Thermoplasma volcanium GSS1: one gene and its partners. The protein of the gene in region 3 binds, or shares a complex with, the protein of the main gene of each other region. Links are inferred from orthologs where the notes say so. Each region holds a gene or a part of one and is shown on either strand. Other genes may lie near its edges.

Region 1 (4,382 bases), 820 kb from region 3 along the record:
GTGTAATCCTCGTTCTGCATTATGACAGTGATCCCAATCTCTTCGGCTTTGTATTTTATCTGGTATATGAGCATGTTGAATGGCAGCTGGACAAAGTTCTGGTTATTCTTCTTTCCCATGTTGGATGAATCCTTCCATCTGTTGTTATGGCCTATAACTATTGTATCGATGTTCATGATCTTTGCATACTCCACAATGGATTTCGAAACCTTATGCATGATGTCCTTGACTTTCCTGTTTCTCTTCATGAAGAGTTTTCTTATCTTCACTGTCTGTTTTCTCTCATTTCCCTGGAGATCGTTTATGCTCCTATACCTTGCAAGCTCCTTGTTGAAGTACTGGTTGATCGATTTGAGCAATCCTGCCTTTACAGCAATCCCTATTTCATGGATGTTGTTACCTATAGTTACAAGATTCCTCACACCGATGTCGATGCCCATGGCCCTTTTCGGTTTTGTTATAGGCATGTCCGCTGTCTCCTTCTCGTACACTATTTCTATCATGTATCCTGTGCCCTGAGGCACTATCCTTACTTCTTTCAGCTTAATTTCATTTTCATTCAGCCTTGTTTTTACCTCCATGTTCATTATCTTAGGGAATTTCAGTATACCATCCCTGATCCTGCACTGCTGATTCGTAAAGACAAGCAGGAACTCACCATCTGTTTCCTTATATCCCGGCAATCTAGGCCTTCCCTTGAATTTATCAGGATGCTTCTTCCATGCTTTCATGGACTTGAAGAATGAATACCATGCCATTACAGTCTTCTTTACTGTCCACTGTGCTGTCTGTGCCGGCAACCTCTGGTAGTTGTTGTGATCCTCTATCTCGGATGGTTCCTGGAATAACTTCACAAGATCCCTATAGCCAGTGAGTTTCTCCCCCTTCAGGAACTGCTGCCTGAGAATGTAGTTGACCTGGTTGTAGAGATTCTTGGAGAGATGGCACATATATGAGATGGTATCATTTTCCTTCAGGTATATCTGTTCTGTTCTCCTAACCTTCATACCCGACCTCGATGTAGTGATTCTTTCGTTTGGAATACATCTTCATGGAGTAAGAGTGCAGCATTGAAACTATTTCTTCAAAGACTTCCTCAGAATCAAGTTTTGTATTGCCTACTTCCGAGATAACAGCTATCTCTGTCCTGTACTTCCTGAACAGGTAACTAAAGAGATCGAAACCAACCCTGCTTAGCCTGTCCTTATAGGTTATTATGACTTTTTCCACCTTATTGTTTATGATCTCATCTAACATCTCAAAGAATCCTTTCCGTTTCTCCAATGATATTCCGGATGCAATATGGGCGTATATTGCACTTATTGTATATCCGTTCATGAAACACTACTGCTTCATCTGGTTCTGAAGATCGTTCTTCTGCTTTGCCGTTGATACACGTTCATACAGCACAGTTTTTCTCTTAACATCCTTGTTAAGGATTTTATAAACGTCTTCCTCATTGTAATTGTATCGTTTGTTCGGCATCACAGTGTACCTGATCCTGCCATCCTTTGAATAGACATGAAGAGTTTTTCTGGATATCTGCAATAAATTCAAAACTTCTTCAGCTTTCATGGTCAATGTATTATACATAATAGGTATACATCATTATCGTTTTAATTAACCATATATTTGGGTAGTCTTTGCTGCTGCATTTACAATATACATAATCGTCATAACGTACATCGGAATAAAGCCGTCCCTTGGCTACAACGCGGTGGCATGACTAGCAGAAGTGCTATTTCTCTTGATTGGAGCAGTAATAATAATTATAAAAGTTGGGAATGGAAACAGTCTAGAACCCTTTTCCATCCCCACTAACTTGGGTGTCGGCTTCTCTGCCATAATGTTCGGATCAATATTTTCAATATTGGATTTCACTGGAACGGGAGTAGTTACGACAGTATCCGAAGAGATGAGAGAGCCAAAGAAGAATATAGGCCGCTCAATAGTTTACGCTATGATACTCACAGCAATATCGATAATTCCTGCGACCTATGCCTTGACAGTGGGGTGGGGCATATCAAACATATCGTCATTTGCATCAAGCCCCGATGCCGGAATTATCGTCTTCGAAAAATACCTCGGGCCCATTGGAGCAGTACTTCTTATCATATTTACAATAAACAGCTACCTTACGAATGGAGTCTCTAAGGCCACGGCAATTGGAAGGTGGTGGTATTCCGCTGCAAGCGATGGTATAGTATTTCCAAAGAGATTTAGCAAGGTGCATTCAAAATACAAGTCGCCGTACTATGCGATACTAACCTGGAGTGTTAGTTCGTTTGCACTTGATGTGATAATGGGACTTTACTTTGGCCCAAAAATAGCTGCTTTCATACTTGAGGCAGGTACAGGAATCTCTATCATAATAGTGCACATAATGGCAAATACATCCCTAACGTTGTATACAAGAAGGATAGATAGATTCCACTTCTTAAAACACGCGCTTGCTCCTGCATTCGCTACTGTAATTAGCCTTGTGGTTGTTTATTTTACTATATCGGATATATGGTCGAAATGGGTAACACATCCTAATCCTGTAAACGACGCTTACTTTGCTTCATTCATAATAACTCTTTTGTGGGTAATTGTAGGAGGCTTAATCGTTACCCTATACTATTCCAGAAAGAAGCCGAATGTATTAATAAACGCAGGAGAATTCGATGTTGAAAATACCAGGGTATAAAATTAGTTTAAAACTTTTGATACCCTTTTAATAGTTATGGGTATCACATTATTTTCAAACTCTATTGTTGCAATGTCAACAGGATCAATAACATTTTTTGGTATGTCAATAATAACAGGGGCACCCATAGCAATTTGAAGGGCTCTTGCCCCAATAATCCTTGCCTTCTCAAATTTTGTATACTTCATATAAACCTGGCATAACGTTATTAAAAACTTGTATAATATCTTTACTAAAAAGATCTAGATCAAACGTTTATTTATAAGTAACCTGGACCTTCTTCATCTTGAAGCCCTTAGGACAGTTAACATTCTGCCCAATAGATTTAATAGCAACCTTCAAATCGTTTTTTTGATAATATAAGTTGCATTTCTCTATATTCGGGCACGTTATGTAGTCGCAGTTCATTGATTTCATAGTTACTATGGCTCCCTCTTGAAGCTTTTTACTTTCCTGTATTATAAAGAAATCCTCTAATTCTTCTACTTCCACAGTGTTAACTTTGTCTCCATTGAATATTATGCAGGGATTGAGCTGTTCTCTTACTTTAGTTACTCGATATTTGTGCCCTTGTTCCAAGTTGAAACAGACATTTTTAACTCTGCAGTCTGAACACGTAGGAAGTGGGCCTGCAAAAACGAATTCAATACCTTCTTTAGCAAGATCTTTACCAATTAAACTGATCTTCGGCAATGCTTAACACCTCTAGGAGATATCATATAATTCCAGTCAGTTCCAAAGCCTTAACAGCTGCATCGTAAGACATATCACTCTCTCCAAGTATAGTATACCTCTCCGGCCTTATCGCATGTGCTCTTCGAAGGGCCTCAATAACCACTTCTTCTTTGAGGCCATAGTCTCTGGCCTTTACGGATACCCCAAGCGATTCAAAGACATCCCTTATCTTCTGCCAGTTATCATCGTGGAGATAAAGAGAGACGATGGTTCCCATCGCACACATCTCTCCGTGGAGCATGTTATTTACTCCTGCAGCTTCTAACGCGTGCGCAAAGAGATGCTCACTTCCACTCCCAGGCCTAGAATTTCCTGCAATAGCCATCGCTGTACCGGAAGCTAGTATATTCTTTGTCACAAGCCATACAGATGATTCATCATACTTTCTAATCTCGCCAACCTGAGATATTACTTCCTGTGCAGAGTATTCGGACATCGCCGCTGCACTTGAACTGAATTCTTCGCCCCTTAACCTATGCGCTAATTTCCAGTCCTTAACTGCGCTTATGTTGGATATGACATCAGCTGCTCCAGCAGCAAGGTATCTGTAAGGGGCTTTTATCATTACAGATGTATCAGCTATAACACCAATTGGCATAGCACCTTCTTCAGAATAGGATATGCCATTTCTTCTTAAGGACGCACGCGGAGAGGCAATTCCATCGTGGCTCGGAGAAGTAGGTATGCTAATGAAAGGTAGATTCTTATCGTAGGCAAGCTTTTTGGCGAGATCGATCTTAGTACCTCCGCCAACTCCAATAATTATTCCAGCATTTACATCATTCGTCTCTTCCTCAATTTTCTTGAGGTTTTCATAATTAGCCTCGCCTGCGAATGATAAGTGAACTTCATAGGGAGATGAAGCAAGTATCTCTACAATTTTCTTACCCGCAAGTTCGTATGTCGTATTTCCGGTTACGATTATCACATCGCGTGTCCTACTGTTCTGATCTACAAC
Region 2 (4,546 bases), 770 kb from region 3 along the record:
TCGAAAATAGTTTATCAAGGATTCATAGAAGACGAAACCGCAAAGGTAAGAATATCATCATTTGGAAAACCCTTGAAAGATGGTGAGATAGTTAGAGTGGAAAATGCGAGGGTATCTCAGTACAACGGGTACATGGGCATATCAATAGGAGAAAACTCAAGCATCGATAATGTTCAAGCACAGATTGAAGTAGGATCAAGGCCAATTTTTATTGCAGAGATAAAATCACCGATAGGCGGTGTGACTATAACGGGTTTTGCAGTCAGCGTGGGACAGGGAAGTAGAATATTCACGAAGTGCAGCATTTGTAAGAAGATACTTGAAGATGGCAAATGTAAGGATCATCCACGGGCCCCCGTATACTTAGATATTTTTGGTTATTTTTTACTCTCAGACGGCACTGGTTCGCTTACCTGTTATTTGAACAAGGACAGCTTTTTGCCATACATAAAGATGGATACTGAGGAATTCAAATCGCAGGCATTTTCCATGAATCCTAACATGCTCATAAAGAAGAACATACTTGGGAAATGCCTATCAGTAACGGGTGATCTTAGGCTGCGGGATGATAAGATCACCATGAACGCGAGTTCAATCAAGGAAGCAGATGCAGATTCTGTAAAGGACATAGAAAAAACAATACAGGAGGAGTTCCAATGATGAACAAGAGAGAGCAGGATTATTGGATATTTTCTGTTGAGTTAAGGGAATCAAAGGTGAGCGAAGAAAATGGGAAGTCGATCGTTATAACTCCGCTTGGATTATCCGCGAAAAGGATATTGATAGCTGGCACTGTCTCATCAAAGCAAAGCGATGATCGAATGGCTAGAATATCGCTAGCTGATCCCATAGGAAGCTTTTATGTTACAGCATTTTCAGGAGGATTTAATCCAGAAGAAAAGGCAATGGTTGACTCGCTGGAAGTAGATGACAAGGCCATGGTTATGGGCAAGATAAACCCGTACCGCACATCTGAAGGAGTATATCTTTTTTCAATCAGACCAGAGCTTGTTTCTAAAACAGGAGAAGATGCTCTTAGGCTATGGACTCTGAAGGCTTATTACTTTGCCAAGCGCAGAATATATGCAATTAGAGAAGCCCAGAAGCTTCAGGATCCTAAAGCAGATGAATTGATAAGCTTAGGGTATTCAAGAGTTGAAGCTGAGGCTGCTATTTCATCGATCAAAAATTTTCCAGGATACGATTATCAGAGAATACTTGAAGCAATAGAAACAGCAATTTATTCGGTTTCGACTCCTACCCAATTGCCGGAAGTTAGATCGAAGATACTGAATTACATAAAGGAAAACGATACGGATGGAAAAGGCTGCAAGTATGAAGACATTGTTATAGCAGCTAAGAATATGGGGATAGATCAAAGCACTACTGATGAAATACTGAACACGCTTGGATCGTCTGGAGAGATCTTCGAAATTTCGCTTAAGAGATACAAGGCGGTTGAACCGGAATAATCCATTAATGAGATCAAGCCTAAAAATGTTTATTAATCGCCTCGTTATGTAGGCTTCTAATTATGGGCCCGTAGCTCAGCCAGGTAGAGCATCTGGCTTTTAACCAGGTGGTCAGGGGTTCGAACCCCCTCGGGCCCGTTCACGCGTGGTGGAAGAAGATGGCAAAATTTAATGTATTAGATCATAATCTCGTTCCGGAACATCATATTGTGAGTGAAGAGGAGGAGAAAACCATACTGAAGGAACTTGGTATTGAAAAGGAATTTTTGCCGAGAATAAGTCCAAACGATCCTGTAATAAAGGCTTTGGAGGCAATTCATGGCAAGATAAAGGATGGTACGGTTATTAAGATAATAAGGAACAGCCCAACAATGGGCCATTCTGTTTACTATCGCGTTGTAGCATCTGAGGTGTTTAAGTGAGAGAGATTGTTGATGCTTATTTTAAAAAATATGGAATTGTAAATCATCAGCTCGATTCAATGAATTCTTTTTATGCAAGCTCTGATAACCCCAACAGCGTTATGCAGCAGATCGTAGACGAGACTAAGGTATCGGACGATGCAGACCCGGGGTTTTTTGTTTTGGATCCAGCTAAGACTGGTGGGCACGACATAAGGATATACTATGGCCGTGTAAGAGAAAACGGGCATTATGTCGGAGAACAAACAATATTTGTCGGTAAGCCTGAAATAAAAGAAGCTTCCGGCGCTTCGAACCAGATAACGCCAAATGAGGCACGTCTTAGAGACCTAAATTATATGGCTCCGGTTACTTTAAAGCTCAGAATAGTTGAGGACGGTATAGAAAAGGGAAGCGAAACCATAAAAGTTGGAGACATACCTGTGATGGTAAGATCCAAAATATGCACGTTGGCTGAAGGCAATTTAGATCAGTATATTGAGAAGAACAATGGCCCAATTGGCCTTTCGCGCAGGGAAAAACTCCAATATGTTGGTGAAGACCCTGACGATCCAGGAGGTTACTTTATAATAGGCGGATCTGAGAGAGTGATCGTTTCCCTGGAAGATCTGGCTCCCAACAAGATAATGGTTGAATGGGAGGATCGCTATGAGAGTAAAGTTGAGGTCGCCAAGGTATTCTCACAGCGTGGAGGTTTCCGTGCCCTAACATCTATGGAAAAGGGCTCAGACGGAACTATAAATGTATCGATTCCAAGCGTCGCCGGAACAGTGCCACTAGTTATACTTATGAAAGCATTAGGTCTTGAACGTGATGTAGACGTCCACGATGCAATAGCATCAGTTCCTGAAATGGAGCCGATCATATACGCCAACATAGAGGATTCTAAAAACCCAAAGATTTTGCCGCCGAACGGGGTAAATACGACTGAGGACGCTATATCATACTTAGAAAAGAGGTTTGCTGCAGGCCAGGCGAAGGAATTTAGGGACAAGAAGATATCTCAGATGCTTGATCATTCACTTCTTCCACATCTGGGCGATTCAGCATCTGATAGGATTAGAAAGGCTATTTATCTTGGAAGGATGGCCCGTTCTCTACTTGAACTAAGCCTAGGCATAAGGAAGGAAGACGACAAAGACCACCTGGCAAATAAGAGGATAAAGCTTGCCGGGGACCTTATGGACGAACTGTTCAGGAGTGCATTCCAATCCGTGATGAAGGACCTAAAATATCAGCTAGAAAAAACTTACAACAGGAAGAGAGGGATAAAGATTCGGCCAGCCGTAAGGCAGGATCTGCTGACGCAAAGAATACTGCATGCTATGTCAACAGGAAATTGGATCGGTGGCCGTACTGGAGTATCGCAATTACTTGATAGAGTCTCTAATCTAAGTACAATAAGTCACCTGCGCAGAATAATATCTCCGCTTACCAGGACACAGCCTCACTTCGAAGCTCGTGATCTACACCCTACTCAGTGGGGGAGGATATGTCCCAACGAAACTCCAGAAGGCCAAAACTGCGGCCTTGTTAAAAACGCAGCCCTTCTCATCAACGTAACTCAAGGAATAGATTCTGAAACTGTGATGGAGATCCTGAAAGGTATGGACGTTAAGGAGGTCCTAGAGGAAAGCCCAAACAAGGGCAGAGTATATCTCAATGGAGATTTCGTGGGTTACCACGACGATCCAAGGTATCTTGTCCGGAGATTAAGAGAAGAACGTCGTGCAGGGCGTATATCGGACGAGATCAATGTAAGGTATGATGATAACACAAATGAGGTCATTGTTAACTGCGATAGGGGCAGGTTGAGAAGGCCGCTTCTTGTTCTTAAGGACGGCCGTACCGTGATAACCGAAGACATGATAGAGAAGCTGAGGAAGGACGAGTACAGCTTCGAAGACCTTGTTAAGGTTGGTGCATTAGAATGGCTTGATGCAGAAGAAGAGGAAGATGCATACGTAGCAGTGTATGCCTATAATATACCCGAAAAATGCCCACACTGCTCGAGTTACCTATACAGATCTATGGTTGACTGGTCTAACCCAGGCTCCAATAATATTATCCTTGAGTGCGGATTCTGTTACAACAAATTCGAAGTCCCATCGCTTATAACTCCGGAGCACACACATTTAGAAATAGACCCAGCAATGATACTTGGTGTTGTAGCATCGATAATTCCGTATCCTGAGCATAATTCTTCACCAAGAATAACTATTGCATCTGCGATGGCAAAGCAGTCTCTTGGCTTTGCTCAATCTAATGTGAGGATAAGACCCGATACGCGAGGACACCTGCTTCACTATCCTCAGGTTCCGCTTGTACGTACTCGTGTGATGGAATACACGCATTACGACAGAAGGCCAGCAGGGCAGAACTTTGTAGTGGCCGTTCTATCCTATGAAGGTTACAACATACAGGATGCACTGGTTATAAATAAGGCTGCAATAGACCGTGGACTAGGAAGAAGCACATTCTTCAGGACTTATTCAGCTGAAGAGCGAAGATACCCCGGCGGTCAGGAAGATAAGTTCGAAATTCCCACTCACGACGTAATAGGGGCCAGGGCGGAAGAGTATTATAAGAACCTCGACGAAAGTGGAATAATATACCCAGAAGCATATGTAGAAGGCTCTGACGTCCTCATAG
Region 3 (5,461 bases):
TACTTCAACGATAATCAGAGGCAAGCAACAAAGGACGCAGGAACAATAGCCGGCTTTGACGTAAAAAGGATCATCAATGAACCAACGGCTGCTGCCCTCGCTTACGGAGTCGACAAATCTGGAAAGAGCGAGAAGATCCTAGTCTTTGATCTAGGCGGAGGCACTCTCGATGTCACGATAATTGAGATTTCGAAGAGGCCGAACGTCCAGGTACTTTCAACTTCTGGAGATACCCAATTAGGCGGTACCGATATGGACGAAGCCATCGTCAATTATATTGCTGATGACTTCCAGAAAAAGGAGGGCATAGATCTAAGAAAGGACAGGGGCGCTTACATAAGGCTTAGAGATGCAGCCGAAAAGGCTAAAATAGAACTATCGACAACATTATCAAGTGATATTGATCTACCGTATATAACGGTAACAAGTTCTGGACCAAAGCATATTAAGATGACGCTTACAAGGGCTAAACTTGAGGAGCTTATTTCACCGATAGTAGAAAGAGTGAAAGCACCGATAGATAAAGCCCTTGAAGGAGCAAAGCTCAAAAAGACCGATATAACTAAGCTGCTTTTCGTTGGAGGCCCAACCAGGATACCATACGTCAGGAAATACGTTGAGGATTATCTAGGTATTAAAGCCGAAGGTGGTGTAGACCCAATGGAAGCCGTGGCTATTGGAGCGGCAATCCAGGGTGCGGTACTTAAGGGTGAAATAAAAGATATTGTTCTGCTTGATGTAACGCCGTTGACACTGAGCGTTGAAACTCTTGGCGGCATTGCCACACCAATAATCCCAGCAAACACTACAATCCCAGTAAGGAAAAGCCAGGTATTTACAACGGCAGAGGATATGCAGACCACTGTCACAATACACGTCGTACAGGGAGAAAGGCCTTTAGCAAAAGACAATGTCTCTCTTGGTATGTTCAACCTAACCGGTATTGCACCTGCGCCCAGGGGTATTCCACAGATTGAGGTTACATTCGATATAGATTCAAACGGCATACTTAACGTCACTGCAGTAGATAAAGCCACTGGAAAGAAACAGGGCATAACTATAACCGCTTCCACAAAGCTCTCAAAGGATGAAATTGAGAGGATGAAAAAAGAAGCTGAACAGTACGCAGAGCAAGATAGGAAAATGAAGGAACAGATCGAGACTTTAAACAACGCTGAATCATTAGCATACAGTGTTGAAAAGACTCTAAACGAGGCTGGTGACAAAGTGGACAAGGAGACAAAAGATAGGATACTTTCGGAAGTCAAAGATCTAAGAAAAGCCATAGAGGAAAAGAACATGGACAACGTCAAGACGCTTATGGAAAAGATATCTAAAGATATACAGGAAGTAGGCACAAAAATGTACCAGTCTGCATCAAGCACTACACAGACAGGCAGTGGAAACCAGAACTCTTCAAAACAAGAAAATGATAAGACCGTTGATGCGGAGTACAAAGAGAAGAGTTAGAATAATCGAAGAAAGATAGAATGGCAAAGGATTATTACAAAATACTTGGCGTAGATAGGAATGCCTCTGAGGAAGATATTAAAAAGGCATTCCGTGAGCTTGCAAAGAAATGGCATCCTGATCTACATCCAGATAACAAGGCAGAAGCTGAAGAAAAATTCAAGGAAATCAGCGAAGCTTACGAAGTCCTTTCGGACCCTGAGAAGAGGCGCATTTATGACCAAACAGGGTCTGTTGATTTTGGCGGCGGAGGCAGCAACTTCAACTGGGATAACTTTACTCATTTCAGCGACATAAATGACATATTCAATGAAATCTTCGGCGGTAACTTTGGATCCGATTTCTTCTCAGGGTTTGGCAATAGACAGTCTACGAGGAACATCGACCTCGACATGTATACGAACCTTGACATTTCACTGGAAGAAGCATATTACGGAACAGAGAAAAGGATAAAATTCCGGAGAAATGCTATTTGCCCAGATTGCAAGGGAACTGGTGCTAAAAACGGGAAACTAATAACTTGTCCAACCTGCCATGGCACAGGTCAGCAGAGAGTAGTTAGAGGCCAGGGCTTTTTTAGAATGGTAACTGTTACGACTTGCAACACATGTGGTGGTAAGGGTAGAATACCTGAGGAAAAATGCCCAAGATGCAACGGGACGGGTACGATAGTCGTAGACGAGGATATAACTGTTAAAATACCAAGGGGTGCAACAGATAATCTGAGGTTAAGGGTCTCTGGAAAAGGTCAGTCCTATGATGGCCGAACCGGGGATCTCTACGTTATCCTAAGGATAAAACAAGACAAGAATCTACAGAGAATTAACGACGACCTATTGCTCGACCAAAAGATCAACTTTGGTCAGGCGGCGCTAGGTGCAGACATACCTATACAAATATTCAATGAAAAATATAACCTAAAGATTCCTGAGGGGACCCAACCAGGAGATGTGATTAAAATAAAGGGCGCTGGAATGCCACACTTAAATGGGCATGGTTCAGGTGATCTTCTAGTTAGAATTAATGTCGAAGTACCAAAAAGGCTAACGGCAAAGCAGAGAGAACTCATAAGGGAACTTTTCGATATAAAGGAGAACCACAAATCCTGGTTCCATTAATCTTAAGCAAAATTAATTATTATCTTATGAATAAGGTTTAAGTTTAAATATAAGTTGACTTAGCAAGCATGTAAAATATAATAGTAATAATATAAGTCCAGTTAAAGGTGATATGTATGTATATGATGGTTGAAGATAAATATATAGCAAGAATCCCTCCGGATATGCTTGGTGAGGATTACGATAAGGCCGTTGAGGAAGTAACTAAGCGTTCCCTCGAGGGGAAGTTAGTAGATGTAGTAAATGAAAAAACGGGTGTAAACGAGGGGAAGTATCTTGTCATATCTATCATAAGCACAAAGGCAGTCGGCGAAGGCTCAATAGTTCACGGCGACGGTGGCGTATATCAAGAGGTAAAATACAGTGCATTAGTATTCTACCCCGAAATGCAGGAGATAGTGGACGGAGAGGTTGTTTCTGTACAGAAGTTTGGCGCATTTGTGAAATTCAGCTCATTCGAGGGGCTTCTCCATATAAGCCAGATTATGGATGATAGGATAGACGTAGATCTTGAGAATAAGAGGTTTATAGGAAAAGATACAAAGAGGGATCTTAAGGTTGGCGACAAGGTAAGGGTAAGGATAGTGGCCTTAAATCTGGCTTCGTCATCTGTTGAGGATAGCAAGATAGGATTCACTATGAAGCAGGTCGGATTAGGGAAGCTAGAGTGGTTGGAAAAGGAGGCACAAGCATGAAGGTACAGTATAGGGCCTGCAAAAAATGTAAAAGGCTAACACCTGAGAAAACATGCCCAATTCATCCAGATGAGAAGACTACAACTGAATGGTTTGGATTCCTCATTATAACAGAACCGGAATTTTCTGCAATTGCTAAGCGTGCAGGAATATCTGAGCCAGGTATGTATGCTATTAAGGTCAGGCAGTAAATATATAATTACTGCTGAGGCTAGGGAAGAAATAAAGAAAAGAAATGGGAAGCTAGTAACGATAGATGAGATGGTAGAGGTCTCCAAATCAACACAGTTGGATTCAGTTGGGGATGTGACTACAACGAATCTAAGGAGAGCAGGCGCGAAATTATTTCTCCAAATTGTCGATTTAAAAACAAAGAGAGGAGAAAGCATATTTCAACACGAAGAAGGATCTATAACTGTAAGAAACGACCCTGGAACTATATCTTTCGATCTCATAGAAGCTATAAAGAGTTCGATAGAAAATAATAAGCCGACACGGATAGAGGTCATCGGTGAGGAGGATCTTGCTGTCCTTCCGATAATTTATTATTCAAAGAATAATACGGTAATAGCCTATGGCATACCCGATGTTGGTATGGCCGCCTTGACAGTTACAGATGACCTTAGGGATCACGTAACCGAGGTTATTGCCAAGATGGCCATAGAATAAAGGTGAATGGTATGGTTGAATTAGTAATAACTGAAAAGAGGGACAATCCTATCCTAAAGAGGAAGGAATTGAAGTACACGCTAAAGTTTGAAAACGCAAGGACACCTTCTAGGGAAGAGATAAAGGAAATAATTGCGAAGCACGAGGGCGCACAGAAAGAGCTTATCATAGTGGAGAGCAACAAACAGCTTACTGGCAAGCACGAAATTGTGGGATATACAAAGATATACCAAGACAAAGCCAGTGCAATGCTGTATGAACCAGACTACGAACTGATAAGAAACGGGCTAAAACAGAAGGAAGCAAAATAAGGGGTGTATGAATGCAAAAGAGAGAACTATACGAAATCGCGGATGGAAAACTTGTAAGGAAGCACAGATTTTGCCCAAGGTGCGGCCCTGGAGTGTTTCTTGCTGAACACGCAGACAGGTTCACCTGTGGTAGGTGCGGCTACACAGAATTTAAAAAGGTTAAAAAAGCAAAATCATAATTCTTCTATCTTTCTAGTTATATCACCTGCCATTTTCTCTATGCTTTGAATATTTTGCCTTTTTATTTCAGCTAATTCAGGAGAATCTGCAGGCACACCTAGTACATTAACAAGGTTCTGCAGATTGGAGTCTAATAAAATCGATAGGACTCTAAGGTTTTCAAGCTTCTCCTCGCCCAGTTTGTTCCTTTTGTCTGCAATAAAGCAGTCATAGTGAACTGAACCTTTCTTAGTAAATGTGAATTTTTCCCCGGTCTTAACTGGCTTTTCGCAAACATAGCATTTGTATTCTGCCATGTTTCACAAATAGCAGATTCAAATTTAAATGTTTTTAAATAATAATTATTTTATTCTGGAAGCCTCAGCACTCATTCTTGCCAATAGTTTAACAAGGTTCTTTCTAGATTGATCACCGATTTCAATGTGTTTTAGGACATCTTGATAGAACTCGATCGCTTTGTCATAATCGTATACGTTGACAGGCTTTGGCACCCCGTCTTTGCCGCCTAATGCGAACGAGTATTTTACTGGATCCTTGAAAGAAGGCTTTTCTCCGTATACTATCTCCGCAAGGAAGGAGAGGGCTCTTATGGTGCTTTTTCCAATGCCTGGGGCCATGTACACCTGCTCGAAGTCGTCTACATTATATTCGTAAAGATTCCTGACTTTATTCCAATTGATCCTATAATCCATCCTTAGCTCAGGCATAACAAATCCATCGAGAGTAGCTTGTTTCTCGCCAGGGACATTCAAAAAGGACTTCTCCCGTATAACGTCAACTATACCTTTCCTATTCCCTTCACTTTCTTTAGCCGATAAGTCTAACGTTCTATCCAACACTAGCTCAGAAGAGATGCCGTTTCTGCCATCAATACCTGCAAACGTATTGCCTAAGGTCCAATGATATCTCCTTGCAGATCGCAGCTGAGTATTCATGCCCTGCTGCACTACGGCATGGGTACCCTTTGAAGAGACCACAAGAAACTGCAGGTATATATCAAAACCATCCTGCAAAAGAT

What was found. Proteins that work in one complex are often made in the same cells at the same time.
Region 1: TVG_RS02535 (region 3) and TVG_RS06565 share a complex: the UniProt entries of both Methanocaldococcus jannaschii proteins name them as parts of the RNA polymerase complex. The link is inferred for Thermoplasma volcanium GSS1 from one-to-one orthologs.
Region 2: TVG_RS02535 (region 3) and TVG_RS06330 share a complex: the UniProt entries of both Methanocaldococcus jannaschii proteins name them as parts of the RNA polymerase complex. The link is inferred for Thermoplasma volcanium GSS1 from one-to-one orthologs.

Annotation. Positions count from the first base shown.
Region 1 is NC_002689.2:1,285,422-1,289,803, forward strand. The notes cover bases 1,285-4,107. They hold TVG_RS06565 (DNA-directed RNA polymerase subunit K), read right to left. Parts: upstream 2,878-4,107; coding sequence 2,692-2,877; downstream 1,285-2,691. Other genes in these bases: TVG_RS06560 (amino acid permease), read left to right, coding at 1,736-2,689; TVG_RS06570 (UPF0179 family protein), read right to left, coding at 2,945-3,382; TVG_RS06575 (NAD(P)-dependent glycerol-1-phosphate dehydrogenase), read right to left, coding at 3,405-4,107. In the rest of the region: TVG_RS06550 (RNA-guided endonuclease InsQ/TnpB family protein), read right to left, coding at 1-1,007; more of TVG_RS06575, read right to left, coding at 4,108-4,382. UniProt on the Methanocaldococcus jannaschii protein: DNA-dependent RNA polymerase (RNAP) catalyzes the transcription of DNA into RNA using the four ribonucleoside triphosphates as substrates.
Region 2 is NC_002689.2:1,238,826-1,243,371, reverse strand. The notes cover bases 276-3,262. They hold TVG_RS06330 (DNA-directed RNA polymerase subunit H), read left to right. Parts: upstream 276-1,630; coding sequence 1,631-1,894; downstream 1,895-3,262. Other genes in these bases: TVG_RS06325 (DNA-directed RNA polymerase subunit B), read left to right, coding at 1,891-3,262; TVG_RS06340 (RPA family protein), read left to right, coding at 657-1,472; TVG_RS06345 (replication factor A), read left to right, coding at 276-660. In the rest of the region: more of TVG_RS06345, read left to right, coding at 1-275; more of TVG_RS06325, read left to right, coding at 3,263-4,546. UniProt on the Methanocaldococcus jannaschii protein: DNA-dependent RNA polymerase (RNAP) catalyzes the transcription of DNA into RNA using the four ribonucleoside triphosphates as substrates.
Region 3 is NC_002689.2:467,475-472,935, reverse strand. The notes cover bases 1,514-4,493. They hold TVG_RS02535 (DNA-directed RNA polymerase), read left to right. Parts: upstream 1,514-2,704; coding sequence 2,705-3,283; downstream 3,284-4,493. Other genes in these bases: TVG_RS02510 (DUF2175 family protein), read right to left, coding at 4,437-4,493; TVG_RS02515 (30S ribosomal protein S27ae), read left to right, coding at 4,275-4,442; TVG_RS02520 (30S ribosomal protein S24e), read left to right, coding at 3,964-4,263; TVG_RS02525 (GTP-dependent dephospho-CoA kinase family protein), read left to right, coding at 3,452-3,952; spt4 (transcription elongation factor subunit Spt4), read left to right, coding at 3,280-3,474. Outside these bases: molecular chaperone DnaK, read left to right, coding at 1-1,470; more of dnaJ, read left to right, coding at 1,491-1,513; more of TVG_RS02510, read right to left, coding at 4,494-4,739; TVG_RS02505 (DUF763 domain-containing protein), read right to left, coding at 4,785-5,461. UniProt on the Methanocaldococcus jannaschii protein: DNA-dependent RNA polymerase (RNAP) catalyzes the transcription of DNA into RNA using the four ribonucleoside triphosphates as substrates.